4 regions of the Streptomyces sp. NPDC036815 genome follow, and region 1 is predicted to be linked to each of the others. Evidence: riboswitches for the same ligand, from Rfam matches in the RefSeq annotation. Region 1 holds a riboswitch; each other region holds the start of a gene.
What was found. A riboswitch is a leader RNA that binds a small molecule or an ion and turns the genes downstream of it on or off. The one in region 1 is predicted to bind cobalamin.

Region 1 (6,976 bases):
GGAAGTGTTTGTCGCGGTCCCAGGCGACGGCGTGCGGCGCCAGATACGTATCGGCGAAGTCGAGTGTGACCTCGGCCAGTGCGAGCTGGTCCTTGGTGAGGGTGGTGGCCATCGATGTCATCGCCGTCATCCCATCGTCGGGATGGTGAAGCTCGCACCCTCCCTGGCCCCGGAGGGCCAGCGCGAGGTGACGGTCTTCGTACGGGTGTAGAAGCGGACGGCGTCGGGGCCGTGCTGGTTGAGGTCGCCGAAGCCGGACCGCTTCCAGCCTCCGAAGGTGTGGTACGCCACCGGTACGGGGATCGGCACGTTGATCCCGACCATGCCGGCGCCGACGCGGCGGGTGAAGTCGCGGGCGGTGTCGCCGTCCCTGGTGAAGAGGGCCACGCCGTTGCCGTAGGGGTGTTCGGTGGGCAGGCGCAGAGCGGTCTCGTAGTCGGCCGCGCGGACCACGCACAGCACCGGGCCGAAGATCTCCTCGCGGTAGATCCGCATGCGCGGCGAGACGCGGTCGAAGAGCGTGGCTCCGGCGAAGAAGCCGTTCTCGTGGCCAGGGAGGGTGAAGTCCCTCCCGTCCACGATCAGTTCGGCCCCTTCGTTGACGCCGATGTCCACGTAACGGCGGACCCGGTCGAGAGCGTCTCGGCTCACCAGCGGGCCGAAGTCGGCCCCGGGGTCGTCGGAGGGGCCGATGCGCAGGTCGGCGACGCGTTCCTTGAGCCGGGCGACGAGCGCGTCGGCGGTCTCCTCGCCCACGGGGACGGCGACCGCGATGGCCATGCAGCGCTCCCCCGCCGAGCCGTACCCGGCGCCGACGAGGGCGTCGACGGCCTGGTCGAGGTCGGCGTCCGGCATGACGATCATGTGGTTCTTGGCGCCGCCGAAGCACTGGGCGCGTTTGCCGTGCGCGGCGGCGGTGGCGTAGATGTGCGCGGCGATCGGCGTGGACCCGACGAAGCCGAGCGCCTGGACCCGGGGGTCCTCCAGGAGGGTGTCGACGGTCTCCTTGCCTCCGTTGACGACGTTCAGGACACCGGGCGGCAGACCCGCCTCCAGGAACAGTTCGGCGAGCCTGAGCGGGACGGAGGGCGCGCGTTCGGACGGCTTGAGGACGAAGGAGTTGCCGCAGGCGAGCGCGGGGGCCGCCTTCCACAGCGGGATCATGGCGGGGAAGTTGAACGGGGTGATCCCTGCGGTGACGCCGAGGGGCACCCGCAGGGAGTGCACGTCGATGCCGGTACCGGCGTTGTCGGTGAACTCGCCCTTGAGGAGGTGCGGGATGCCCGCGGCGAACTCGACTACTTCGAGGCCGCGTTGCAGGTCACCGTGGGCGTCGGAGACCGTCTTGCCGTGCTCGCTGGAGAGCAGCCGGGCCAGGGACTCCCGCTCCTCGTCGACGAGTTGGAGGAAACGCAGCATGACGCGGGCGCGCCGCTGCGGGTTCCACTCCCCCCACGCACGCTGCGCGGACTCGGCGTCGGCGATCGCCGCGACCGTCTCGTCACGCCCGGCCAGCGGCACATGTGCCTGTACAAAGCCGGTGTTGGGGTCGTACACGTCGGCGAAGAGCCCGGACGCCCCGCGCACGTGTTTGCCGCCGATGAAATGTGTCAGTTCACGGACCATGAGAGCCTGCTCTCGTCAGGTGAGTCCGGGGATGGCACGGCAGGCCGTCGGCGCCACCGGGTGCGGTGGGCGGGCGGTTCTGACGTGGGACGCGAAGGCCTAAGAGCCGTCGTGGAGTCGGGCGTCGACAGGGGTCGCCGCTCGCTTCGCCGGATCACCTGGGTCGTGGTCACGGACCGGTGCCATGCGTGTCTGCTCCATCCTCGTGGACAACACGGAACACCCCGCGGCCGGTATCCTGACTCCCGGATCAGCGCGCGTTCTCCCGCCTTCCCGACGGGACGTGCTCCGTCAGTGGCGTATCGCTCGGCGAGAACGCACTCCCCGGTCACAGTGGCGGGACCGCGCCGGATTCACACCGGCTTCCCTGCACCGCGGGCTCTGGTCACGAACATATAGTTGGACGTCCTAGTAAGTCCACCCCGTCCGGCGAGTCGGCGTCCGCGCGATCACTCGCCGTCCTTCAGCTTCACGATCCTGCCGTCCTTGTCGAGCGTGTGATCGTTCCAGTACGTGTCCCACTTGTCCCCGACATGCTCGGGGACCTTCCCCTGCGGGTAGCGGGCATAGCCCTTGGGCGGCTCCTCCCCGTCGGGCTGGCACGCCGACCCGCTGCCACCCACCCGCAGGACGGGATACTCGCCGCCGCCGCAGATCGCGTCCTCCGTGGAACAGGCGGAGAGCACGCCACCCACCGCACCAGCCAGCGCGAGTCCCACCGCGACCCGCGCCACACGGCCGCCGATCGCTCGCGGGGCGGTACGAACTCGGATCTTCCTGGCCACTGTCGGCTCCTTCATGTCGGCTCGTCGCACGTTGCCACACCAGCTTGCGCGAGCCGTGGCTCCCGATCATGAGTACGGGTACTCAAAGAGGAGCGGCCCCTCGGTCACCCGCACGGGAAGCCGCACCCGTACGTCAGGACAGGGTGCCGACCACGTCGCGCACCTGACCGGCGACCGATTCGGGGAGCGGCGCGTAGTGCAGGCCGGACAGGTCCTTCTGGCCCGCCTCACTCGCCGTGTACGTCAGGAACGACTTGAGGGCGGGCAGCGTCTCCTCGTGGTTTCCCTTGTCGCAGACGATCTCGTAGGTCACCTGGACGATCGGGTACGCACCCGGATGCGCGGCGCCGTAGCGGAACTTCAGCTTCATGTCCCGGCCCTTGCCCGCGACGCGCGCCTGCGCGATTCCGGCCGACGCCGTCGTCGGCGTCGGTGCGACCGGGGCGGGCGCGCCCGTGTCGATGCTCACGGTCTTGATCCGCCGGTCCCGCGCGAAGGACAGCTCGAAGTAGCCGATGGCACCGAACCCCGAGGTCACCTCCGATGCCACGCCGCTGGACCCGCTCGCGGAGGCGCCGCCCCCGCCCTGCCAGGCCTTGCCGACCGGGTGGGCCCAGGCGGCGGGCGCCGCGCCCGCGAGGTAGGCCTGGAAGTTCTGGGTGGTGCCGGAGTCGTCCGACCGGTGCACGGGGCGGACCGGCATGGACGGCAGATCGGCGTCGGGGTTGAGGCGCCGGATCGCCGGATCGTCCCATGAGGTGATCTTCCGGTCGAAGATTCCGGCGAGGGTCGGGGCGTCCAGGACGAGGTCCTCCACGCCCGGCAGGTCGTACCCGATCGCGATGGGCCCGCCGACCATGGGCAGGTCGATCGCGCGCCCGCCCCGGCAGACGTCCTTCGAGCGCTCGACCTCCTCGGGCTTCAGCGCGCTGTCGGAGCCGCCGAACGCCGTCGCGCCCCGCAGGAACTGCGCGCCGCCCGCCCCCGACCCGATCGGGTTGTACGCGATCCGCACGCCCGGGCACGCGCGCTGGTACTGCTTGATCCAGTACTTCATGGCGTTCTGCTGGGCGCTCGACCCCGTACCCGGAACCTTGCCGGTGTCGGCGCAGTCGATCCCCGCGACGGCGGAGGAACGCGCGGCGCCCCGCTCGTCGCCGTCCCCGTCGTCACCCCCGATGCCCGCGACTCCGCATCCCGCGAGGGAGAGCGAGAGCAGAACGGTGAGGCAGACCGCCGCGTGCGCTCTGCCTCCTTGGTACGTACGTCCTGGACGTGGGCGTTGCAACGTTGTCCCCTCGGGGTACCGCGACATGGGTCTCGACCGGCCGTGCGTCTCGACCGGCTGTCTGTTCCGACCGACTCCGGGCCGGACCTCAGATGTTCGCCGATCCGCGGCAGCGGCGGGTGAAGCAAGGGCGAACATCGAGCGACGTGCTGCGATACGGGAATCGAGCGGTAGGCAGGCATGTACGCACGGTGTTCGGGGGGGGGCGAGGGCCCGGAGAGGGGGCAGAGCCTCTCACCGGTCGTCCCCCGGAGCATGTCCTAAACTCCGCCCCATGAAGAGCACGCCCGCTGCCGTCGCCGAGGACCTGGCCCCGACCGGCGTGCTCCGAGCGTCCATCAATCTGGGCAACCCCATCCTCGCCCAGGGCACTTCGGCCGCTCCCTCCGGCATCACCGTCGACATCGCGCGCGAGATCGGTGCCCGCCTCGGCGTCCCCGTGGAACTCCGCTGCTTCGACGCCGCACGCAAGTCGTACGAAGCCATGGCGGAGGGCCGGGCCGACCTCTGCTTCCTCGCCGTCGAGCCGGCCCGTGAGGCCGAGGTCGCCTTCACCGCCCCGTACGTGGTGATCGAGGGCGTGTACGCCGTCCCCCGGGAATCGCCCTTCACCGCGGCGGCCGACGTCGACCGGGCGGGGGTGCGGATCGGGGTGAAACGGGGCTCCGCCTACGACCTGTTCCTCTCCCGCACGCTGCGGCACGCGAGCGTCGTACGCGGCGACGAGGGAGTCGACGTGTTCCGCGCCGAGGGCCTGGAGGTCGCGGCGGGCATCAGGCAGCCGCTGACCGCGTACGTGGCGGACCACCCCGAACTGCGGCTGATCGAGGACCGGTTCATGCAGATCCGGCAGGCGGTCGGCACGACACGGGACCGCGCGTCCGGGACGGTCGAGTTCCTCCGCGACCTCGTCGAGGAGCTCAAGGCCACGGGGTTCGTCGCCGCTTCGCTGCGGCGCTCCGGACAGAACGAGTCGCCGGCCGCCCCGCCCGGGTAGTTCGCCCCTCCCCGATCAGAACGGTCCGCTCCTCCTCACAGCGGTCCCGACCCGAGGAGCTGCCCGCCGTCGACGACGAGCGTCTCGCCGGTGATCCAGCGTGCGCCGTCACCGGCGAGGAACGCCACGGCCTCACCCAGGTCCTCGGGTTCGCCGATGCGGCCCAGCGGAGTGGCCGCGGCGACCCGCGCCTCGTTCTCCTGCCAGAGCGCCTCGGCGAGCCGGGTGCGCACGACGCCGGGAGCGATGGCGTTCACGCGGACCTTCGGGCCGAGTTCCAGGGCGAGTTGCTTGGTGAGGTGGATGAGCGCGGCCTTGGACACGTGGTAGATCCCGACGTCCTGAGCCACCGAAAGCCCGCCGATCGAGGCGGTGTTGACGATCGAGCCGCCGTGCTCCCCCATCCACGCCTTCACCGCGAGCGACGTCCACAGGATCGGCGCCCACAGATTGACGTCCATCGTCTTGGCGAAGCGCCCGTGGTCCTGGTCGATGACCGGCCCGTACGCGGGGTTCGTACCGGCGTTGTTCACCAGGATGTCCAGGCGTCCGTACGTCGCCACGGTGTGGTCGACGCAGGCGCGAGCGGCGGCTTCGTCGGTGGCGTGGGCGCCGAACCCGGCCACGGCGCCGCCGAGTTCACGAGCCGCCTCCTCGGCGCGTTCCGCGCTGCGCGAGGTGATCACGACCTGGGCGCCCCGGTCGCGCAGGGCCGCGGCCGCCGCGAGGCCGATGCCCCGCGACGCGCCCGTGACGACGGCGACCTTCCCGTCGAGCGGGCCGCTCATCGCGCGCTCCGCTCGGCCTCGCGGCGCCGCAGCTCGCGCACGGCGATGGTGCGCTTGTGCACCTCGTCGGGGCCGTCGGCGAGGCGCAGGGTGCGCAGATGGGCGTACATGCTCGCGAGCGGGAAGTCGTCGCTCACACCGGCGCCGCCGTGCACCTGGATCGCGCGGTCGACGACCTTGAGGGCGACCTCGGGCGCCGCGACCTTGATCGCGGCGATCTCCGTGCGGGCCTCCTTGTTGCCGACGGTGTCCATGAGATGTGCGGCCTTGAGGGTCAGCAGGCGGGCCATGTCGATCTCGACACGGGACTCGGCGATCCAGTCCTGGATGTTGGCCCGGTCGGACAGGGGCGCGCCGAAGGTCGTACGCGACTGCGCACGGTCGATCATCAGGTCGAGGGCGCGCTCCGCCATGCCGATCGTGCGCATGCAGTGGTGGATGCGGCCGGGGCCGAGCCGGGCCTGACTGATCATGAAGCCGTCGCCCTCGCCCGCGAGCAGAGCGGTGCGCGGGACGCGGACGTCCTCGAAGAGCACCTCCGCGTGGCCCTCGCGGTCCTGGTAGCCGAAGACGGGCAGGCCCCGCAGGACGGTGACGCCGGGGGTGTCGAGCGGGACGACCATCATGCTCTGCTGCCGGTAGCTCGGCCCATCGGGGTCCGTCTTGCCCATGACGATGAGCACGCGGCAGTTCCTGTGCAGGGCGTTCGAGGTCCACCACTTGCGGCCGTTGAGAACGTACTCGTCGCCGTCGCGGACCATCCGCATCTCGATGTTGCGGGCGTCGGAGCTGGCGACCGCGGGTTCGGTCATCGCGAACGCGGAGGCGATCTCACCCGCGAGCAGCGGCCTCAGCCACTTCTCCTTGTGCTCGTCGGTGCCGAAGAGGGTGAGGACCTCCATGTTGCCGGTGTCCGGCGCGTTGCAGTTGGTGGCCTCGGGGGCGAGGTGCGCGCTGCGGCCCATGATCTCGGCGAGTGTCGCGTACTCCAGGTTGGTCAGGCCGGGGCCCCACTCGGGGTGGGGGTGGAAGAGATTCCACAGGCCCTGCCGCCTCGCCTCGGCCTTGAGCTCTTCGAGGACCGGCGGGTGGAAGTGCGGGTCGCCCGACTCCGCCATCTGCGCCTCGTACACCGCCTCGGCGGGGTAGACGTGCTCGTCCATATAGGCGAGCAGCCGCTCCTGGTACTCCTTGGCCCTGTCGCTCACGTCGAACACGGGTCGTCCTCCACGGTCCTGGTCGGGAACTGAGTCTGCAAACCGAGTCTGGAAGTCTGGCCCGGGGCACGCCCGGGTGGATACACCACCGGCTCCTGCGGGCCGTGTCACGGGCGGGCGTCAGGTGCGGGGCGCGGGGCCGAGGAGCCGTGCCAGCTCGGCCGCCGTCGTGGCGGCGTCGCGGTGCACGATTCCGGCGATGCCGAGCCGCTGGGCGGCCACGATGTTCTGGGGCAGGTCGTCGACGAGGACCGTCTCCTCGGGCCGCGCGCCGA
Region 2 (6,976 bases), on a different contig from region 1:
GCCGACGCGTAGGGAGACGTTGCCCGAGGTGCCGACGACCAGGCCGTCCGTCACCGTCCTGCGGGCCGTCCCGACCAGCTCGGCCCAGGCCCGCCCGAGCGCGTCCCCGTCCGCCTGCCGTCCTTGCCCCTGCCGCTGCTCAGTCATGCGGTGATCCTGCCAGCCGGTGGCCCCGCACCGTAGAGCCGAGGGCGTCGGGGCGGTCCTCGGGGGGATTCCGGTTACGGCGGCGGGCCGCCGGGTGAGCAGGATCTCCCCGCCGAGTTCGTGCGCCGGTCCGAGGGGTGCGCGGCGGGCCGCCGCCGGATGGCGGAACCCGACACTCCGCCCCGTTTGCGGGGCTCCCGCCACCGCTCCGTACGATCAGGATCAGAGATCAGCTCAATACGGAGCAAGGGCACTCCGCTTCGGGTCACCGCACCGCCCGGCCCAGTTCACTTTCCGTTCACCCGGGTTGCCTACGTTCCACATGCCACTGACGTCCAACAGAAGCCTGGGTAAATGGAACACATCACGCTTCTCCTCGGGATCGTGATCGTCACCGCTCTCGTGTTCGATTTCACGAACGGTTTCCACGACACTGCCAACGCGATGGCGACGACCATCTCGACCGGCGCTCTCAAGCCCAAGACGGCGGTGGCCATGTCCGCCGTGCTGAACCTCGTCGGCGCCTTCCTCTCCGTCGAAGTCGCCAAGACGATCTCCGGCGGCATCGTCAATGAGGACGGCCTCAAGACCGAGGTCATTTTCGCCGCGCTCGTCGGCGCGATCCTCTGGAACCTCCTGACCTGGCTGGTGGGCCTGCCCTCCAGCTCCTCCCACGCGCTCTTCGGCGGCCTCATCGGCGCCGCGGTCATGTCGATGGGCTGGTCGTCGATCAACGGCGGCACCGTCGTCACCAAGATCCTGATCCCGGCCGTCGCCGCTCCGCTGGTCGCGGGCATCGCCGCGACGCTGGCCACGCGCCTGACGTACCGCATCGGCCGCACCACGGACCAGAAGGCCACCGCCAAGGGCTACCGCGCAGGCCAGATCGCCTCCGCCGGACTCGTCTCCCTGGCCCACGGCACGAACGACGCGCAGAAGACCATGGGCATCATCACGCTCGCCCTGATCACGGGCGGCGTCCTGAACCCCGGCGCCAACCCCCCGATGTGGGTCATCGTCTCGGCCGGCATCGCCATCGCGCTCGGCACCTACCTCGGTGGCTGGCGCATCATCCGCACCATGGGCAAGGGCCTGACCGACCTCGCGCCGCAGCAGGGCTTCGCTGCCCAGACCAGCGCCGCGACCGCGATCCTCGCCTCCTCCCACATCGGCTTCTCGCTCTCCACCACCCAGGTCTGCTCGGGCGCCGTGATGGGCGCGGGCCTCGGCCGCAAGGGCGGCGTCGTCCGCTGGTCGACCGCCACCCGGATGTTCGTCGCGTGGGGCCTGACCCTGCCGGCCGCGGGTCTGGTCGGCGCGGGCGCCGAGTTCCTCACCAAGCAGGGCCCCTGGGGCATCACGGCCACCGCGGCGCTCCTGATCGCCGGATCGGGCGTGATCTGGACGCTCTCCCGGCGCAACGCCGTCGACCACACCAACGTCACGGATGACGAGATCCGCACCGACGACACCGCGACCACCGAGCCCGCGGGCGTGGTGACCACCGCGATCGCCGCCGTCACGCCGCCCCCCGTGGGCGCGATGGCCTCTTCCGTCGCGTCGGACGCGTCCGTCAAGGCCACCGTCACGGCTCCGACCACCACCACGACCGGCGCCATGGCGGACCCCGCCCGGCCCGCGACCGTGTAAGGACAGACCAGCATGAGCATCGACTGGGCAGCTCTCGGCTCCGTCTTCGGAGTCAGTCTCGCGGTGACCGTGGCCCTGGTGGGCCTCTTCACCCTCGGCATCGTCGGCCTCTCCAAGCAGCAGACGGCGGCCGCCTCCACCGGTGGCGCCGCCCCCCTCGCCCGCACCGGCGCGTACGCCTGCTTCGCCCTGTGCGCGGCGGCGGTGGCGTACGGGATCTTCCTGATCGTCGCCTGACGGCAGCCGTCCCGCGTGGGGCGCGGAGCGTACGGACGCTCCGCGCCCCACGCGCATGTCAGGACCTCGCGTGCGGGCCCCGCGCGCGGGCCGCCCGTGTGGGCCCCAACACACTCTCCCGCCGCAGGTCAACAGCGAGTTGACGGGCCTTCGCGGGCCGTGGTGGACTGCCCGGGCCAACTACGGCGGCAGAAGAGGAAGCCGGTGCGAATCCGGCGCGGTCCCGCCACTGTCACCGGGGAGCCATTCCCCGCGAGCCAGGAACTCTCGCCGCCGATCACGTCGAACCAGGGCGCGGACACCCTGAGTGAGGACATATCGCCATGCTCGGCCGCCCGGTGCCGCCCCTTCTCTTGAGTACGAGCCGTCTCCTCAGCGCAGCGGCGGGCTGAGCGCATGAGTGCCGATCGCGACTTCGCGTACGGCGCCGCCGCCGGCCTCCTCGGTGACCTGCTGCTCGGCGATCCCCGCCGGGGCCATCCGGTCGCCGCGTTCGGCCGTGCCGCGGGCGCCGTCGAGCGGATGCTGTGGCGCGACCACCGAGGCTGGGGTGTGCTGCACGCCGTGGTGTGCGCCGGGGGCGCGGCGGGTGCCGCCGCCCTCGCCACCGCTCTCGTACGCCGCTCCCGGGCCGGGTCCGTCGCGCTGACCGCCGCCGCCACCTGGGCCGTCGTCGGCGGTACGTCGCTGACGCGGGAGGCGCGGGCCATCGGCGGGGCGCTGGAGGCCGGGGACATCGAGGTCGCGCGGGAGCGGCTGCCGCACCTGTGCGGACGGGACCCGCAGGCGCTCGACGCCGACGGCATCGCCCGGGCCGTCGTGGAGTCCGTCGCCGAGAACACCTCCGACGCGGTCGTCGGCGCGCTCGTGTGGGGCGCCCTGGGCGGCGTCCCCGGGTTCGTCGGGTTCCGGGCCGTCAACACGCTGGACGCGATGGTGGGCCACAAGTCGCCCCGGTACCGGCGCTACGGCTGGGCGTCCGCCCGCCTCGACGACGTCTTCGGCTGGCCGGGCGCGCGGCTCACCGCGGGGCTCGCGGCGCTGGCCGGTGACTCGCCCTCGGGGGCGGTACGGGCGTGGCGCGCCGACGCGGCCGCGCACCCGAGCCCGAACGCCGGGCCCGTCGAGGCGGCCTTCGCCGGGGCGCTGGGCGTGCGGCTCGGGGGAACGCTCTCGTACGGGGGCCGGGTCGAGCACCGGCCCGTTCTGAACGCGGCGGGACGCGACGTCGAGGCGGCGGACATCGAGCGGGCCGCCGAGCTGTCCCGCCGGGTCGGCCTGCTCGCCCTCGGGGTCGTGGTGGGTGCCCGCTGGGTGCTGCGGTCGGCAAGGTCGAGGAGAGGGAAAGCATGAGCGGTGGACTGCTGGTCGCCGGGACCACCTCGGACGCGGGGAAGAGCGTCGTCACCGCCGGCATCTGCCGGTGGCTGACCCGCAAAGGGGTGTCCGTCGCGCCGTTCAAGGCGCAGAACATGTCCCTCAACTCCTTCGTCACCCGTGAGGGGGCGGAGATCGGCCGGGCCCAGGCCATGCAGGCCCAGGCCGCCCGCGTCGAGCCCAGCGCGCTGATGAACCCCGTACTACTCAAGCCCGGCGGTGACCGCTCGAGCCAGGTCGTGCTGATGGGCAGGCCCGTGGGCGAGATGAGCGCCCGTGGCTACCACGGGGGGCGGCAGGCGCAGTTGCTCGACACGGTCGTGGGATGCCTGGAGGAGCTCCGGGGCACGTATGACGCCGTGATCTGTGAGGGCGCGGGCAGTCCCGCCGAGATCAACCTGCGGCGCACCGACATCGTGAACATGGGCATCGCGCGCGCCGCCCGCTTCCCCGTACTGGTGGTCGGGGACATCGACCGGGGCGGGGTGTTCGCGTCGTTCTTCGGGACGACGGCGCTGCTGAGCGCGGCCGACCAGGAACTCGTCGCGGGCTACCTGGTGAACAAGTTCCGGGGCGACGTCTCCCTGCTCGAACCCGGGCTCGACATGCTGCACGGGCTCACCGGGCGGCGCACGTTCGGTGTGCTGCCGTTCCAGCACGGGCTGGGCATCGACGAGGAGGACGGCCTGCGGGTGTCCCTGCGGGGCGCCGTCCGGGAGTCCGTGGTGGCCCCGCCGGTCGGCGAGGACGTGCTGCGGGTCGCCGTGTGCGCGGTGCCGCTGATGTCCAACTTCACCGACGTGGACGCACTGGCCGCGGAGCCGGGCGTCGTCGTGCGGTTCGTGGACCGGGCCGAGGAACTCGTCGACGCCGACCTCGTGGTCGTACCGGGCACGCGCGGGACCGTGCGCGCCCTGCGGTGGCTGCGCGAGCGCGGCCTCGCGGACGCCCTCGCGCGCCGCGCCGCCGAGGGCAGGCCGGTGCTGGGCATCTGCGGCGGCTTCCAGGTCCTCGGCGAGCACATCGAGGACGAGGTGGAGTCGCGGGCCGGGTCCGTCGACGGGCTCGGGCTGCTGCCGGTGCGGGTGCGGTTCGCCCGCGAGAAGACCCTCGCCCGGCCGGTGGGCGAGGCCCTCGGCGAGCCCGTCGAGGGGTACGAGATCCACCACGGCGTCGCCGAGGTGGCGGGCGGCGAACCCTTCCTGGACGGCTGCCGGGTCGGCGAGGTGTGGGGCACGCACTGGCACGGGTCGCTGGAGAGCGACGCGTTCCGGCGCCGGTTCCTCACCGAGGTCGCCCGCGCGGCCGGACGCCGCTTCGTCCCCGCACCCGACACCAGCTTCGGGACGCTGCGCGAGGAACAGCTCGACCTGCTCGGCGACCTGATCGAAGAACACGCGGACACGGACGGCCTGTTGGGCCTGATCGAGAACGGCGCGCCGGCCGGGCTGCCGTTCATCGCGCCCGGCGCGCCCTCGTGAGCGCCGTCGTGAGCACCACCACGCACCACCGCATCAAGGAGGCTCAGTGACCACCCCGTACCCGTTCACCGCTCTCGTCGGCCAGGACGACCTGCGGCTCGCGCTCCTGCTGAACGCCGTCTCGCCCGCAGTGGGCGGTGTGCTCGTGCGCGGGGAGAAGGGCACCGCCAAGTCCACCGCCGTGCGCGCGCTCTCGGCGCTGCTTCCCGAGGTGCCGGTCGTCGCCGGGTGCCGTTTCTCGTGCGACCCGAAGGCCGCCGACCCGAACTGCCCGGACGGCCCGCACGAGGCGGGCGGCGCCACCGCGCGGCCCGCGCGGATGGTGGAGCTGCCCGTCGGCGCGTCCGAGGACCGGCTCGTCGGTGCCCTGGACATCGAGCGGGCGCTCGCGGAGGGCGTGAAGGCCTTCGAGCCGGGTCTGCTCGCCGACGCGCACCGCGGCATCCTCTACGTCGACGAGGTCAATCTCCTCCACGACCACCTGGTCGACCTCCTCCTGGACGCGGCCGCGATGGGCGCCTCGTACGTGGAGCGCGAGGGCGTCTCCGTGCGGCACGCCGCGCGCTTCCTGCTCGTCGGCACGATGAACCCCGAAGAGGGCGAGCTGCGGCCGCAGTTGCTCGACCGGTTCGGGCTCACCGTCGAGGTGGCCGCGTCCCGCGAGACCGACCAGCGCGTCGAGGTCGTCCGGCGCAGGCTCGCCTACGACGACGATCCCGAGGGCTTCGCCGGACGCTGGCACGAGGACGAGGGCGCGCTGCGCGAGCGGGTCGTGGCGGCCCGCGCGCTGCTCCCCCGGGTCACCCTGGGCGACGCGGCGCTCCGGCAGATCGCGGCGACCTGCGCCGCCTTCGAGGTCGACGGGATGCGCGCGGACATCGTGATGGCGCGCACGGCGACGGCCCTCGCCGCGTGGGCGGGCCGCACCGACGTGCAGAGCGAGGACGTGCGCCAGGCCGCGCTGCTCGCGCTGCCGCACCGCAGGCGCCGCAATCCCTTCGACGCCCCCGGGCTCGACGAGGACAAGCTCGACGAGACGCTGGAGGAGGCGCGCGAGGACACGGAGCCGGAGCCTCCGGAGGGCGGTGACGACCCCGAGGGCGGCGGCCCGGACGGCGGCCCCGACGGGGGCGGCGGCGGACAGCCCCCCGCCGACGGTCCCGACGGCCCCGACTCCCCCTCCCCCGAGCTTCCCGCGCAGGACCGGGGCCCGGACCCCGACGGGACGACCGCCCCCCAGGAGCCCGCGCAGGAGCCCGCCCCGGCCCCGGGCGGAGCCGCCGGCGAGCAGCAGGCCGTGCGGGCCGCCGAGCCGTTCCGCACCAAGATGCTGAGCGTGCCCGGCATCGGCGAGGGCGCGGCGGGCCGCCGCTCGCGCGCCCGCACCGAACACGGGCGCACGACGGGCTCGCGCCGCCCCCGGGGCGCCCTGACCAAGCTGCACCTGGCGGCCACGGTGCAGGCCGCGGCCCCGCACCAGAAGGCGCGCGGGCGCTCCGGCACCGGGCTCGTCGTACGCCGTGACGATCTGCGGCAGGCGACGCGCGAGGGCCGCGAGGGCAACCTCGTGCTGTTCGTCGTGGACGCCTCCGGGTCGATGGCGGCGCGGCAGCGGATGAGCGCGGTCAAGGGCGCCGTACTCTCGCTGCTCCTCGACGCCTATCAGCGGCGCGACAAGGTGGGGCTCGTGACGTTCCGGGGCACGGGCGCCGAGGTGGCGCTGCCGCCGACGTCGTCGGTGGACGCGGCCGCCGCCCGGCTCGAATCGCTGCCGACCGGCGGCCGCACCCCGCTGGCCGCGGGCCTGCTGAAGGCGCACGACGTGCTGCGGGTCGAGCGGCTGCGGGACGCCGCGCGGCGGCCGCTCGTGGTCGTGGTGACGGACGGGCGCGCGACGGGCGGTGTGGAGCCCGTGGCCCAGGCCGGGCGCGCGGCCCGGCTGTTCGCCGACGACCAGGTCGCCTCGGTCGTCGTCGACTGCGAATCCGGCTACGTACGCCTGGGTCTCGCGGGACGGTTGGCGGGTGAGCTCGGCGCGACGGCCGTGACCCTCGACGAGCTGCGGGCGGACTCGATCGCCGGCC
Region 3 (6,976 bases), on a different contig from region 1:
CGGCGCCACCCGGCTCGGCAGCACCGCCACGGAGAAGTACGGCACCGACTCCGGGTCCACGTCGGCCAGCCTGCCGGTGCGCTCGCCCGCCATCGTGGCCCGCTCGACGTAGCGGGCCTCGTCGAGGCGGCCCGCGGTCTCCAGGGCGCCCCGCACCTTCCCGAACGTGCGGCCCAGCTTCATGACGACCGCCGAGTCCGTCGCCGCGAGGCGCGCGGCGAGCTCCTCCTCGGGGAGCGTGCCCGGCAGCACGGTGAGGACCTCCTCGGCCTCCACCAGCGGCTCGCCGAGGCGGGCCGCCGCCGCGCTCACGGAGGTGACGCCGGGGATCACCTCGGTCGGGTAGCGGTGCGCGAGGCGCTTGTGCATGTGCTGGTAGGAGCCGTAGAAGAGCGGGTCGCCCTCGGCGAGCACGGCGACCGTGCGGCCCGCGTCGAGGTGGACGGCGAGCCGGGCCGCGGCCTCCTCGTAGAAGTCGTCGAGGGCGCCGCGGTAGCCGCCGGGGTGGTCGGTGCCCTCCGTGGTGACGGGGTAGACCAGCGCCTCCTCGATGTGGTCGGCGCGCAGGTGCGCGGCCGCGATCGAGCGGGCGATGGACCGGCCGTGCCGCGCCGAGTGGTAGGCGACGACGTCGGCCGACGCGATCACCTCGACGGCGCGCAAGGTCATCAGCGACGGGTCGCCGGGGCCGAGGCCGACCCCGTAGAGCCGCCCCTGCGGGCGCTGTTCGGTGTTCACTCCGTCTCGCTCGCAATCGCGTTGATCGCCGCCGCGGCCATCGCGCTGCCGCCGCGACGCCCCCGTACGACCAGGTACTCCAGACCGGAAGGGTGTGCGGCGAGCGCGTCCTTGGACTCGGCGGCGCCGACGAAGCCGACCGGGATGCCGAGGACGGCGGCCGGGCGCGGCGCGCCTTCCTCGATCATCTCCAGGAGGCGGAAGAGCGCGGTGGGCGCGTTGCCGATGGCGACGACGGAGCCTTCGAGGCGGTCGCGCCACAGTTCCATGGCGGCGGCGCTGCGGGTGGTGCCCAGGCGCGCCGCGAGGTCCGGCACGGAGGGGTCGGCGAGCGTGCAGATCACGTCGTTGTCGGCGGGCAGCCGCTTGCGCGTGACGCCGCTCGCGACCATGTTCGCGTCGCAGAGGATCGGCGCGCCGTCGCGCAGCGCCTTGCGGGCGTCGGCGATCACCCGCGGGCTGAAGGCGAGATCCTTCACGAGGTCGACCATCCCGCAGGCGTGGATCATCCGGACCGCGACCTGGCTGACGTCGGCGGGCAGGCCGTGGAGGTCCGCCTCCGCGCGGATGGTGGCAAAGGACTCGCGGTAGATCGCCGCGCCGTCCTTCTCGTAGTCGAACACTGTGCTCTCGCTCATCTCGTGGCCGTAGGGGTGGTCTTGGTCGTACGTGCCCTGGTGATCTGCTCGGTCAGGGTGGCGCCGGGTACGGACAGCCGCTCGCCGCCCGCGGTGCGCACCGTCACCTCGTACCGCCCGTCGCCGGTGGCGAGGACGTCGGCCCAGTCGCCGCGCGGGTGCCCGCACCGCCGCTCGCAGCCGGACCAGTGGACGGGGAGCCCGCCGGGACCCGGCACCACGTCCGCGCGCACGTCGGCGAGGGACTTGGCGCAGCCGGGGCGGCCGGTGCAGGCGCCGACCCCGAGCCAGGGGGAGTCGGGGGTGGTGACGTATCCGGCGTCCGCGAGCGCGGCCAGCCGTTCGCGGGCCGAGGCCGCGTCGGCGAAGCCGGGGAGCACGAAGCCGCGCCACGGGGTGACCCGCAGCTCGTCGGCGGGGAGCGGGAGCAGGGCGCGCCACTGGGCGGCGCTGACCCGGCCGAGACGGGCGTTCACCGCGACCGCGTGTCCGGCGGCGCCGGGGGCGGGCGGGGCGCCGCGGACCGTGTCCGGGACCTCGGTCCGCTCGGCCGCGACGTCCGCCCGCTCCAGCGCTCCGGCCAGGTCCACGTCCTGGCCCGCGGGAAGTTCCGTGACCCGCCAGGCTCCGTTGCCCGCCGCGCGCACCGCGTCGAGGAAGGCGCCGGCGGCGGCGAGGGCGGCGCGCGGGGCGTCGGCTCCGGCGATCCGGAAGGCGCGGCCCCCGACGCGTACGACCGCCGTCCCGCCCGATTCTGCGATCAAGGTCACATCCGCGCCGATCCCGGCCAGGTCCGCGCGCCCGTCGTCCAGGGCGAACAGGAAGCGGCCGGAGAGTGCCGTCGTCCACTCCTGCGCGCACAGGAGTCGGTCCAGCTCACGGGCCCACAACTGCACGTCGGCGTGGCCGAGTCCGTCGGTTCCTGCGAGGGGGGACGCGAGGACGTTCCGCACGCGCTCGTGCCGTGCGGAGGGCAGCAGGCCCGCGTCGGCGAGCAGGCGGGAGAGTTCGCCGCCGCACGCGTCGCCGAGGCCGCGCAGCTCGATGTTGCCGCGCGAGGTGACGCTGAGGTTCCCGTCGGCGAGACGCTCCGCCGCGGTGCCGAGCACAGCGGCCTGACGGGACGTCAGAAGGCCACCGGGCAACCGGAGTCGGGCCAGCCCGCCGTCGTCGGCGAGGTGCAGGCGAAGGGCGCCGGGGCAGGCGTCGCCCCGGTCGCGTATGAGGGATTCGCCCTGGTCTGGGGAAGAGGCTCGGGTGGGCGGCATGGCGGCGAGCATACCCACGCGGATCCGGCCGGTCGCCTCCCGAGACGGGCCGTCCTGGCAGGTGGCCGCCCCGCACCCGGCGGGCAGGACTTACTATGCAGGCGGCGGGCTACCAAGTCCGTCGACGCCAGCGACGGCGTGGGTCCACCAGGACCCGAGGGAGGAAGCCCGGTGCGAATCCGGCGCGGTCCCGCCACTGTGAACCCGGACTCCGGGTGAGCCAGGAACTCCTGCCGTCCATACGACCACCCGGGGCGCGGACACCCCGAGGAAGGCCTGCGCCCGCATGCTTCTGCTGTTGTCGACCTCCGACACCGACCTGCTCAGTGCCCGCGCGGCGGGAGGCCCCGTCGACTACCGGTTCGCCAACCCCTCCCGCCTCGACCTCGACGGGCTGCCCGCCCTGCTCGACGGCGTCGACCTCGTCGTCGTACGCCTCCTCGGCGGCGTCCGCGCCTGGCAGGACGGCCTGGACCAGCTCATCGCCACCGGCCTCCCGGTCGTCGTGCTCACCGGCGAACAGGCACCCGACGCCCAGCTGATGGCGTCCTCGACCGTGCCGGTCGGCATCGCCGCCGAGGCGCACGCCTACCTCGCGCACGGCGGCCCCGCCAACCTGGAGCAGCTGGCCCGCTTCCTCTCCGACACCGTGCTGCTCACCGGCCACGGCTTCGAGCCGCCCGCGCCCGCCCCGTCCTGGGGCCCGCTGGAGCGCACCGCGCGCGCGGTCGAGGGGCCGACGGTGGCGGTGCTCTACTACCGGGCCCACCACATGAGCGGCAACACCGCCTTCGTGGACGCGCTGTGCGGCGCGATCGAGGACGCCGGGGCCCGCCCGCTGCCGCTGTACGTGGCCTCACTGCGCGCCCCCGAGCCCGAGCTGATCGACGCGCTGCGCGCCGCCGACACCATCGTGACGACGGTGCTCGCGGCCGGCGGCACCAAGCCCGCCGAGGCCTCCGCGGGCGGCGACGACGAGTCGTGGGACGCAGGCGCGCTGACCTCCCTCGACGTGCCGATCCTGCAGGCCCTGTGCCTGACCGGGTCGCGCTCGGCCTGGGAGGAGAACGACGAGGGCGTCTCGCCCCTCGACGCCGCGAGCCAGATCGCGGTGCCGGAGTTCGACGGCCGCCTCATCACGGTCCCCTTCTCCTTCAAGGAGATCGACGAGGACGGCCTGCCCGCCTACGTGGCCGACGCCGAGCGGGCGGCCCGCGTCGCCGGAATCGCCGTGCGCCACGCGCGCCTGCGGCACATCCCGGCCGCCGACAAGCGCCTCGCCCTGGTCCTCTCCGCCTACCCGACGAAGCACTCCCGCATCGGCAACGCGGTCGGCCTCGACACCCCGGCCTCCGCCGTCGCGCTGCTGCGCAGGCTGCGCGCCGAGGGCTACGCGTTCGGCCCCGAGGCGGACCTGCCCGGCCTGGTCTCCGGCGACGGCGACGAGCTGATCCGCGCGCTCATCGACGCGGGCGGCCACGACCAGGACTGGCTGACCGAGGAGCAGCTCGCCGCCAACCCGGTGCGCATCCCCGCCGCCGACTACAAGCGCTGGTACGCGACGCTCCCCGCGGAGCTGCGCGAGTCCGTCGAGGGGCACTGGGGCCCGCCGCCCGGCGAGATGTTCCTGGACCGCTCCCGCGTGGGCAACGGCGGCGACCCGGAGGGCGACATCGTCCTGGCCGCTCTGCGCCGCGAGAACCTCCTCATCCTCATCCAGCCGCCGCGCGGCTTCGGCGAGAACCCCATCGCGATCTACCACGACCCCGACCTCCCGCCGTCGCACCACTACCTGGCGGCGTACCGCTGGATCGCCGCCCCGGCCGACGACGGCGGCTTCGGCGCCGACGCGATGATCCACCTCGGCAAGCACGGCAACCTGGAGTGGCTGCCCGGCAAGAACGCGGGCCTCTCCGCGGCCTGCGGCCCCGACGCCGCGCTCGGCGACCTGCCGCTGATCTACCCCTTCCTGGTCAACGACCCGGGCGAGGGCACCCAGGCCAAGCGCCGCGTGCACGCCACGCTCATCGACCACCTGGTGCCGCCGATGGCACGCGCCGACTCCTACGGCGACATCGCGCGCCTGGAGCAACTCCTCGACGAGTACGCCCAGATCAGCTCCATGGACCCGGCGAAGCTGCCCGCGATCCGCGCACAGATCTGGACGCTCATCCAGGCCGCGAAGCTCGACCACGACCTGGGCCTGGAGGACCGCCCGGACGACGACGGCTTCGACGACTTCCTGCTGCACGTCGACGGCTGGCTCTGCGAGATCAAGGACATGCAGATCCGCGACGGCCTGCACGTGCTCGGCACCGCCCCGGCGGCCGGCGACCGCGTCAACCTGGTCCTCGCGATCCTGCGGGCCCGCCAGATCTGGGGCGGCACCACCGCCCTGCCCGGCCTGCGCGAGGCTCTCGGTCTCGACGAGTCCGCGGCGACCCGCGTCAGCGCCGACGAGGCCGAGGAGAAGGCCCGCGCGCTGGTCCAGGCGATGGACGACGCGGACTGGGACCTCGCGGCGATCCCGCGCGACCAGGGTGAACAGGTCGCCGCCGTACTGGAGTTCGCGGCGCGCGAGGTCGTCCCGCGCCTGGCGGGCACGACCGCCGAGCTCGACCACGCGGTGCACGCCCTGAACGGCGGCTTCGTCCCCGCGGGCCCGTCAGGATCGCCGCTGCGCGGCCTGGTCAACGTCCTGCCGACCGGCCGCAACTTCTACTCGGTCGACCCGAAGGCCGTCCCCTCGCGCCTCGCCTGGGAGACGGGCCAGGCCCTGGCCGACTCGCTCGTCGAGCGGTACCGGACCGACAACGGCGAGTACCCCACCTCCGTGGGCCTCTCCCTGTGGGGCACCAGCGCGATGCGCACCGCGGGCGACGACGTCGCGGAAGCGATGGCCCTGCTCGGCATCCGCCCGGTCTGGGACGACGCCTCGCGCCGCGTGACGGGCCTGGAGGCCATCCCGTACGAGGAGTTGGGGCGCCCGCGCATCGACGTGACGCTGCGCATCTCGGGCTTCTTCCGCGACGCGTTCCCGCACACCATCGGCCTGCTCGACGACGCGGTACGGCTCGCCGCCTCGCTCGACGAGCCCGCCGCCCGCAACTACGTGCGCGCCCACGCCCAGGCCGACCTCGCCGAGCACGGCGACGAGCGCCGGGCCACCACCCGCATCTTCGGCTCGCGCCCCGGCACGTACGGCGCGGGCCTGCTCCAGCTCATCGACTCCCGCGACTGGCGCACCGACGCGGACCTCGCCGAGGTCTACACGGTGTGGGGCGGTTACGCGTACGGCCGGGGCCTCGAAGGACGCCCGGCCCGTGCCGAGATGGAGACGGCGTACAAGCGCATCGCGGTGGCCGCGAAGAACACGGACACCCGCGAGCACGACATCGCGGACTCGGACGACTACTTCCAGTACCACGGCGGCATGGTGGCGACCGTGCGCGCGCTGCGGGGCACGGCTCCGGAGGCGTACATCGGGGACTCCACCCGCCCCGAGACGGTCCGCACGCGCACGCTGGTGGAGGAGACCTCGCGGGTGTTCCGCGCGCGCGTGGTCAACCCCAAGTGGATCGAGGCGATGCGCCGCCACGGCTACAAGGGCGCCTTCGAACTCGCCGCCACGGTGGACTACTTGTTCGGCTACGACGCGACGACGGGCGTCGTAGCCGACTGGATGTACGACAAGCTCACGGAGACGTACGTCCTGGATCCGACGAACCGTCAGTTCCTCCAGGAGGCCAACCCCTGGGCCCTGCACGGCATCGCGGAACGCCTCCTGGAGGCGGAGTCGCGCGGCATGTGGGCCAAGCCGGACCCGGCGGTCCTCGAAGCGCTGCGCCAGGCCTACCTGGAGACCGAGGGCAACCTGGAGGACGAGGGCTGAGCCCGCACCTCCCCCGCGATCTCCTCGTGCGGCCGCCCGTCACGCCGACGGGCGGCCGCCGAGCCAGGCCAGCGCGCCCGCCGTCAGGGCCGTCACGCCGGTGGTGAGTGTCGGCTCGACCAGCGGCGCGAAGGACGGCGAGTGGTTCGAGGGGATGTCCCGCTCGAAGGTGCCCGCCTGCTGCGCGGCGGCCACCTCCGCCGGGTCGGCGCCGCCGAACAGCCAGTAACAGAGCGGCACTTCACGCTCGGCGGCGGTGGCGAAGATGCCGACGTCCTCGCTGCCGGTCACCTGGCCGGGGTCGATGACCCGCGCCGCGCCGATGACGGCGCCGATGGCCGCCATCGTCCGCTCCACGGCGTCCGCGTCGTTCGTGACGACGGGGAAGGTGTCGATCGCCGTGATCTCCGGCTCCTTCTCCGCTCCGGCCGTGACCGCCT
Region 4 (6,976 bases), on a different contig from region 1:
CGCCTTCTCGCGGATGGAGGGGATCTCCTCGACCGCGTCGAAGGCCGCCGCGCGGTCCTCCGGGTCGGGCAGATAGGTGTCGAGCAGCGTCAGGTAGAACTGGACGTGCACGGCCTCCTCGAAGAGCTGGCGGCTCAAGTACAGCCGCGCCTCGGGGGAGTTGATGTGCTTGTAGAGGGTGAGCACGAGGTTGTTGGAGACGATCGAGTCGCCGGTCGCGAAGAACGCGACCAGACGGCCGATCATGTGCTGCTCGCCGGGCGAGAGCTTGGCGAGGTCGGCGACGTCGGAGTGGAGGTCGACCTCCTCCACGGTCCAGGTGTTCTTGATCGCGTCCCGGTAGCGCTCGTAGAAGTCCGGGTAGCGCATCGGGCGCAGGGTCAGCTCGAAGCCAGGGTCGAGCAGGTTCTTCTCTGAGTGGGTGGTGCTCATTACTGGCAGGCCTCGCAGGACTCGGGGTTTTCCAGGGAGCAGGCGACGGCTTCTTCGGCCGTGGCCTGGGCGGGGACGGGGGCGGTGGCGGCCGCGTTCGAGCCGCCGGCCGCGCGCGCGATGCGCGTCGCGGGGCGCGAGCGCAGGTAGTACGTGGTCTTCAGGCCCTGCTGCCAGGCGTACGCGTACATCGAGGAGAGCTTGCCAATGGTCGGCGTCTCCAGGAAGAGGTTGAGCGACTGCGCCTGGTCGAGGAAGGGGGTGCGCGCGGCGGCCATGTCGATCAGGCCGCGCTGCGGGAGCTCCCACGCCGTGCGGTACAGCGCGCGCACCTCCGCGGGGATCCAGTCGAACCCCTGCACCGAGCCGCTGGCCTCGCGCAGCGCCTCACGGGTCTGCGCGTCCCACATCCCGAGCCGCTTCAGCTCCTGGACCAGGTACGCGTTGACCTGGAGGAACTCGCCGGACAGCGTCTCGCGCTTGAAGAGGTTGGAGACCTGCGGCTCGATGCACTCGTAGACGCCCGCGATGGACGCGATGGTGGCGGTCGGCGCGATGGCGAGCAGCAGCGAATTGCGCATCCCGGTCACGGCGATGCGCTCCCGCAGCGCCGCCCAGCGCTCCGGCCACGCCAGCTCGACGTCGTAGTGGTCGGGGTGCAGGACCCCGCGCGCGGTGCGGGTCTTCTCCCAGGCCGGGAGGGGTCCGCTGCGTTCGGCGAGGTCCGCGGACGTCTCGTACGCGGCGAGCATGATGCGCTCGGCGATGCGGGTGGAGAGCGCCCGTGCCTCGGGGGAGTCGAAGGGGAGCTTCAGCTGGAAGAAGACGTCCTGGAGCCCCATGGCGCCGAGGCCCACCGGGCGCCACCTGGCGTTGGAGCGGCCCGCCTGCTCGGTCGGGTAGAAGTTGATGTCGACGACGCGGTCGAGGAAGGTGACGGCGGTACGGACGGTCTCGTCGAGGCGGTCCCACGCGAGGTCGCCGTCCTCCACGAACGCGCCGAGGTTGACCGAGCCGAGGTTGCAGACGGCCGTCTCGCCGTCGTCCGTCACCTCCAGGATCTCCGTGCAGAGGTTGGAGGAGTGCACGGTGTGGCCGGGCTCCGCGGTCTGGTTCGCGGTGCGGTTGGCGGCGTCCTTGAAGGTCATCCAGCCGTTGCCGGTCTGCGCGAGGGTGCGCATCATGCGGCCGTAGAGGTCGCGGGCCGGCATCGTCTTCCTGGCCAGGCCCGCGGCCTCCGCCGCGCGGTAGGCGGCGTCGAACTCCTCGCCCCACAGGTCGACGAGCTCGGGCACGTCGGACGGCGAGAACAGCGACCACTCCCGGTCGGCGGCGACGCGGCGCATGAACTCGTCCGGGATCCAGTGCGCGAGGTTGAGGTTGTGCGTGCGGCGCGCGTCCTCACCGGTGTTGTCGCGCAGCTCCAGGAACTCCTCGATGTCGGAGTGCCAGGTCTCCAGGTAGACCGCGGCCGCGCCCTTGCGCCGCCCGCCCTGGTTCACCGCGGCGACCGAGGCGTCGAGGGTCTTCAGGAACGGCACGATGCCGTTGGAGTGCCCGTTCGTGCCGCGGATCAGCGAACCGCGCGACCGGATGCGGGAGTACGAGAGGCCGATGCCGCCCGCGTGCTTGGAGAGCCGCGCGACCTGGTGGTAGCGGTCGTAGATCGAGTCGAGCTCGTCCAGCGGGGAGTCGAGGAGGTAGCAGGAGGACATCTGCGGGTGCCGGGTGCCGGAGTTGAAGAGCGTCGGCGAGGACGGCAGGTAGTCCAGGCGGCTCATCAGCCCGTACAGCGAGGCTACTTCGCCGACCGCGCGGCCGCTGTCCGCCGCCGTGTCCCAGTCGGTCTCCGCGAGACCGCTCGCGACGCGCAGCATGAAGTGCTGCGGCGTCTCGATGACCTGCCGGGTGATCGGGTGGCGCAGCAGGTAGCGGCTGTGCAGCGTGCGCAGGCCGAAGTAGCCGAAGCGGAAGTCGGCGCCGTCCGCGAGCGCGCTCTCCACGAGCGCGTCGAGCCGGGCCGCGTGCGCGGTCACGAACGCGGCGGTGCGGTCGGCGATCAGGCCCTCGCGGTGGCCGACCGCGATCGACTCGGTGAAGGAGCGCACGCCCTGTGAGGCGGCCTCGGCGGCGATGGAGAGGGAGAGCAGCCGGGCGGCGAGCTTGGAGTACGCCGGGTCCTCGGAGATGAGCCCCGCCGCCGCCTCGGTCGCGAGCTCGCGGAGCTCGCTCTCGTCGGCCCTGGCCGACCGGCCGCGCAGCGCGGCGGCCGCCACCCGGCCAGGGTCGGCGTCGGGGAGGTCGGCGGTGAGGTCGGTCAGGGTGCGCAGCAGCGCGGTCCCCGGCGCGTCGGTACCCTCAGTGCTTTCGGCGCTGTCACTGGGTCGCGATGCCGGCACTGACGCAGGTTCGGCGGGCGCGATGGTCACGTGGAGCTCTCCCTCGCTCGGCTCTGGGCCTGGGGGAGGGGGCGGCACACACGGGCGCACCCGGGCAGGGCGGCGTACCGCGTCCACCGGCCCATTCCACGAGGCCCGGACGGTCGGCACCCGGGCCGGACGACTCGGGTGCACTGCCGGCAGGTCTTCGGACTCCGCGTACGACAAATGCGCACACGTCTACCGTTGCGGGACAGTTCCGGACTTGCACCGGATTCCCCTGCGGCGACAGCGAGCACGAGCATACATCTTGTGTCGCACTACTGAAGCAGGCCCACATCTTGTGTCGGATCACGCTGCGGGCCCGGCCGGTGGCCCCTGAAGTGTCAACGCGTAGGTGAGCAGCGGGAGGCCGGGAATCGGGGACCAGTCGCGCTCCGGGGTGCGTGCGAAGCCGAGGCGTTCGTAGAGCCGGTGGGCGGTGCGCATCGAGGGCGAGGAGGACAGGACGAGCCGGTCGCGGCCCGCGTCCCTGGACCGCTGGACGCAGGAGCGCACCAGGAGTTCGCCCACACCGCGGCCGCGCGCCGCGGGCGAGACCGCCAGCATGCGGATCTCCGACTCGCCCTCCCGCGCGATGTCGGCCATGGGGCCGCAGGACGGCACGAAGGTCACGCCGCCGAGCAGCCCGCCGTCCGTGTCGTCCGCCGCGGCCACCAGGATCTCGGCGTGCGCCGCGCGCCCCGCCACGTCCCGCAGCACGGGCAGATAGCGGTCCTCCGCCCCGAAGTCCAGGTGTCCGTCGTCGAGATAGGCCTGCGCGGTGAGATCGCCCAGCGCCCCGTACTCCTCGGGCCGTGCCCGCCTGATCGTGATGTCCATGCGGCGCAGTGTGCAATACGGGTACGGCAAAGGGCCGCCGGTTTTCCGGCGGCCCTTTTTCGCTGTGCGCAGGGGGCGGGACTCAGTGTCCGGCGCCCGCCGTCGCCTTCGGCAGTTCCTCTATGACGCCGGGGTCGCCCGCGTCGGCCGTGTAGTCCTCCGGGGACGTCTCGTCGACGCCGTCGGGGGCGTTCAGGGCCTTCAGGACGAAGGTGAGGACCACGGTCACGATCACGTTCAGGACGAACGCGGTCAGGCCGATGTAGCCGATCTCGCCGATGCCGGGGATCTCGTCGGACGAGCCGCCGAAGTGCTTCTGGGTCGGCGAGGCGACGCCGTACGCGGCGAGCGTGCCGTAGGCCATGCCGACCGCCCAGCCCGCGAGCAGCGCCCAGCGGTGGAACCACCGGGTGAACAGGCCGCCGACCAGCGCGGGCATCGTCTGCAGGATCCAGATGCCGCCCAGGAGCTGGAAGTTGATCGCGACCGTCTTGTCCATGGTGAGGACGAAGGCGAGCGCGCCGACCTTCACCAGGAGCGAGACCAGCTTGGAGACCTTCATCTCCTGCTGCGGCGTCGCGTCCGGCTTGAGGAAGTCCTTGTAGATGTTGCGGGTGAAGAGGTTCGCGGCCGCGATCGACATGATCGCCGCCGGGACGAGCGCGCCGATGCCGATCGCCGCGAACGCGACGCCCGTGAACCAGTCGGGGAACATGTTCTCGAACAGCTGCGGAATCGCCAGCTGGCCGTTCTCCACCTTCACCCCGGCCGCGATCGCCATGAACCCGAGCAGCGCGAGCAGGCCGAGCATCAGCGAGTAGAGCGGCAGGATCGTGGTGTTGCGGCGGATCACGTCGCGGCTCTTGGAGGAGAGCGTCGCCGTGATCGAGTGCGGATACATGAACAGCGCGAGCGCGGAGCCGAGGGCGAGCGTCGCGTACGTCCACTGCCCGGCCTCGCCCGGCGCGAGGCCCGCGACGGGTTTGCCCGCCGCCTCGTTGGACGCAGAGAACTTGTCGCTCGCCGCCCGGAAGACCTCGTCGAACCCGCCGAGCTTGATCGGGATGTAGATGATCGCGACGGCGATGACCAGGTAGATCAGGCCGTCCTTCACGAACGCGATCAGCGCGGGCGCGCGCAGACCGGACGAGTACGTGTACGCGGCGAGCACCGCGAACGCGATGAGGAGCGGCAGGTCCTTCACGAACCAGTTGGTGTCGGGTCCGCCGCCCACCCCCATGACGTCCAGCACGGCCTGGATGCCGACCAGTTGGAGCGCGATGTACGGCATCGTGGCGAGGATGCCGGTGACCGCGACGGCCAGCGAGAGCCCCTTGGAGCCGAACCGCCCGCGCACGAAGTCGGACGTGGTCACGTATCCGTGCTTGTGCGAGACGGACCACAGGCGCGGCAGGAAGGTGAAGATCAGCGGGTAGACGAGGATCGTGTACGGCACGGCGAAGAAGCCGGCCGCGCCCGCCGCGTAGATCGCCGCGGGGACGGCCACGAAGGTGTACGCCGTGTAGAGGTCGCCGCCGAGCAGGAACCAGGTGACCCAGGTGCCGAACGACCGGCCGCCCAGGCCCCATTCGTCCAGGCTCTCGGTCTCGGCCTTGCGCCAGCGCGCGGCCAGGAAGCCCATCGCCGTGACGGCCACGAAGAAGAAGATGAAGACGGCCAGCGCGATGCCGTTCACGCCGCCCGTCCCCGATGCGAGTGTGGTCACTTTCCGGCACCCCCCGAGGCCTGCTCGGCCTTGCGGGCGCGCTGGTCACGCTGCCACAGCTTGTACGCGATCATCGTCAGCGCCGTGGAGATGAGCACCCACAGCATCTGGTACCAGTAGAAGAACGGAATGCCGATCAGTGTCGGGTCGACCTTGGCGTAGGAGCTCACCCACAGCATCGCCACGAAGGGCGCGACGAGGCAGACGGCGACGACCACGCGGACCGGCGTGACGACCGGTCTGTTCACTTCAGGCGCATCTGACATAGCGCGGCTCCGTTCCCTCACTTATCCCATGCTTAACGTGCGGGAAATCTAAGCCACAGTCTCGCGGTATGGAACCCCCGTCCGGATAACGGACGGATGAATGTCCCTGCTCAGCAGCAGCGGAACCCCCGACGGGGGTCCGACTCCTGCTGGTCCGTCCGCATGCGTTCGAATGCGCGGCGACTGGGGACGGTTGCGGCGGGATGGTCCTTGCGGATATGAGCCACGTACCGTTCGTACGCCGACTCGTCGGTCAACTCCCTGACGTACCAGCGGATCCAGCGCAGGCCGCGCAGCAGCGGCGCCGTCACGAGGACGCCCCGGGGCCGGTGGTGGCGCGCTGCCGTTCCAGGGCCTCCTGGGCCTCGCGCTTCTCCTCGCGGGTCGCGAAGAGCCCGGCGGGCGCGGTCACCTTCGACTCCACGTACGGCGCTTCCTTCAGGCGGGTGGCCCCGGGGTCGCGCAGGTGCTTGAGGCACACCCGCGCCGCGTCCAGGATCACGATGACGATGAGCAGTGCGAGCGCCGCCGAAAGGACGCCGTCCACCGTGGAGTTGGTGACGACGGTGTGCATGTCGTCCATCGACTTGGCGGGCGGCAGGACCTTGCCCTCGCCGATGGCGTCCTGATACTTCGCGCGCTGCTGGAAGAAGCCGACGCGCGGATCGCTGGAGAACACCTTCTGCCAGCTCGCGGTGAGCGTCACCGTCGCGTCCCAGGCGAGCGGAATCCCGGTGATCCAGGCCCACTTGAGGCGACCGGACTTCACGAGCAGCGTGGTGCAGACGGCGAGGGCGACGGCGGCGAGGAGCTGGTTGGCGATGCCGAAGACCGGGAAGAGCTGGTTGATCCCGCCGAGCGGCTCGTGCACGCCCACCCACAGGAAGTAGCCCCACAGCCCGGTGACCGCCGCGCTGGTCAGGAGCAGCCCCGGCTTCCAGCTCAGGTTCCTGAAGGGCTTGTAGACGTTCCCGAGCATGTCCTGGAGCATGAAGCGGCCCACGCGCGTGCCCGCGTCGAGCGCGGTCAGGATGAACAGCGCCTCGAACATGATCGCGAAGTGATACCAGAAGGCCCGCATCGAGCCGCCGGTGACCTTCGAGAAGATCTCCGAGACGCCCACCGCGAGCGTGGGCGCGCCGCCGGTCCGCGAGAGCAGCGAGGACTCCTCGACGTCCTTGGCGGCCTGCGCCAGGTCGGCCGGCGAGATGGAGTACCCGAAGCCCGCGACGGCCTTCGACGCCTCCTGGACCGTCTGGCCGACGACGCCGGCCGGCGCGTTCATCGCGAAG

Region 2: linked by a shared signal. The riboswitch ahead of ACZ69I_RS05790 (cobalamin biosynthesis protein) and the one ahead of ACZ69I_RS10725 (CoA-acylating methylmalonate-semialdehyde dehydrogenase) in region 1 are both predicted to bind cobalamin.
Region 3: linked by a shared signal. The riboswitch ahead of cobN (cobaltochelatase subunit CobN) and the one ahead of ACZ69I_RS10725 (CoA-acylating methylmalonate-semialdehyde dehydrogenase) in region 1 are both predicted to bind cobalamin.
Region 4: linked by a shared signal. The riboswitch ahead of ACZ69I_RS17390 (ribonucleoside-diphosphate reductase subunit alpha) and the one ahead of ACZ69I_RS10725 (CoA-acylating methylmalonate-semialdehyde dehydrogenase) in region 1 are both predicted to bind cobalamin.

The regions. Positions count from the first base shown of each region.
Region 1 is NZ_JBVJPW010000003.1:426,001-432,976, forward strand. It holds gene ACZ69I_RS10720 (acyl-CoA dehydrogenase family protein) at 1-112, opposite strand, end outside; gene ACZ69I_RS10725 (CoA-acylating methylmalonate-semialdehyde dehydrogenase) at 127-1,626, opposite strand; cobalamin riboswitch at 1,838-2,018, opposite strand; gene ACZ69I_RS10730 (SCO0607 family lipoprotein) at 2,076-2,411, opposite strand; gene pstS (phosphate ABC transporter substrate-binding protein PstS) at 2,545-3,699, opposite strand; gene ACZ69I_RS10740 (transporter substrate-binding domain-containing protein) at 3,974-4,696, shown strand; gene ACZ69I_RS10745 (SDR family oxidoreductase) at 4,732-5,484, opposite strand; gene ACZ69I_RS10750 (acyl-CoA dehydrogenase family protein) at 5,481-6,701, opposite strand; gene ACZ69I_RS10755 (HAD family hydrolase) at 6,822-6,976, opposite strand, start outside.
Region 2 is NZ_JBVJPW010000001.1:1,287,437-1,294,412, reverse strand. It holds gene ACZ69I_RS05805 (class II aldolase/adducin family protein) at 1-147, opposite strand, end outside; gene ACZ69I_RS05800 (inorganic phosphate transporter) at 502-1,797, shown strand; gene ACZ69I_RS05795 (hypothetical protein) at 1,810-2,034, shown strand; cobalamin riboswitch at 2,178-2,323, shown strand; gene ACZ69I_RS05790 (cobalamin biosynthesis protein) at 2,431-3,387, shown strand; gene ACZ69I_RS05785 (cobyric acid synthase) at 3,384-4,892, shown strand; gene ACZ69I_RS05780 (putative cobaltochelatase) at 4,939-6,976, shown strand, end outside.
Region 3 is NZ_JBVJPW010000008.1:236,611-243,586, reverse strand. It holds gene ACZ69I_RS19015 (precorrin-2 C(20)-methyltransferase) at 1-738, opposite strand, end outside; gene ACZ69I_RS19010 (precorrin-8X methylmutase) at 735-1,361, opposite strand; gene ACZ69I_RS19005 (cobalamin biosynthesis protein CobG) at 1,373-2,656, opposite strand; cobalamin riboswitch at 2,765-2,893, shown strand; gene cobN (cobaltochelatase subunit CobN) at 2,931-6,536, shown strand; gene ACZ69I_RS18995 (amidohydrolase) at 6,576-6,976, opposite strand, start outside.
Region 4 is NZ_JBVJPW010000007.1:220,394-227,369, reverse strand. It holds gene ACZ69I_RS17395 (ribonucleotide-diphosphate reductase subunit beta) at 1-432, opposite strand, end outside; gene ACZ69I_RS17390 (ribonucleoside-diphosphate reductase subunit alpha) at 432-2,861, opposite strand; cobalamin riboswitch at 2,993-3,115, opposite strand; gene ACZ69I_RS17385 (GNAT family N-acetyltransferase) at 3,162-3,692, opposite strand; gene mctP (monocarboxylate uptake permease MctP) at 3,775-5,334, opposite strand; gene ACZ69I_RS17375 (DUF3311 domain-containing protein) at 5,415-5,684, opposite strand; gene ACZ69I_RS17370 (YbdD/YjiX family protein) at 5,795-5,995, opposite strand; gene ACZ69I_RS17365 (carbon starvation CstA family protein) at 5,992-6,976, opposite strand, start outside.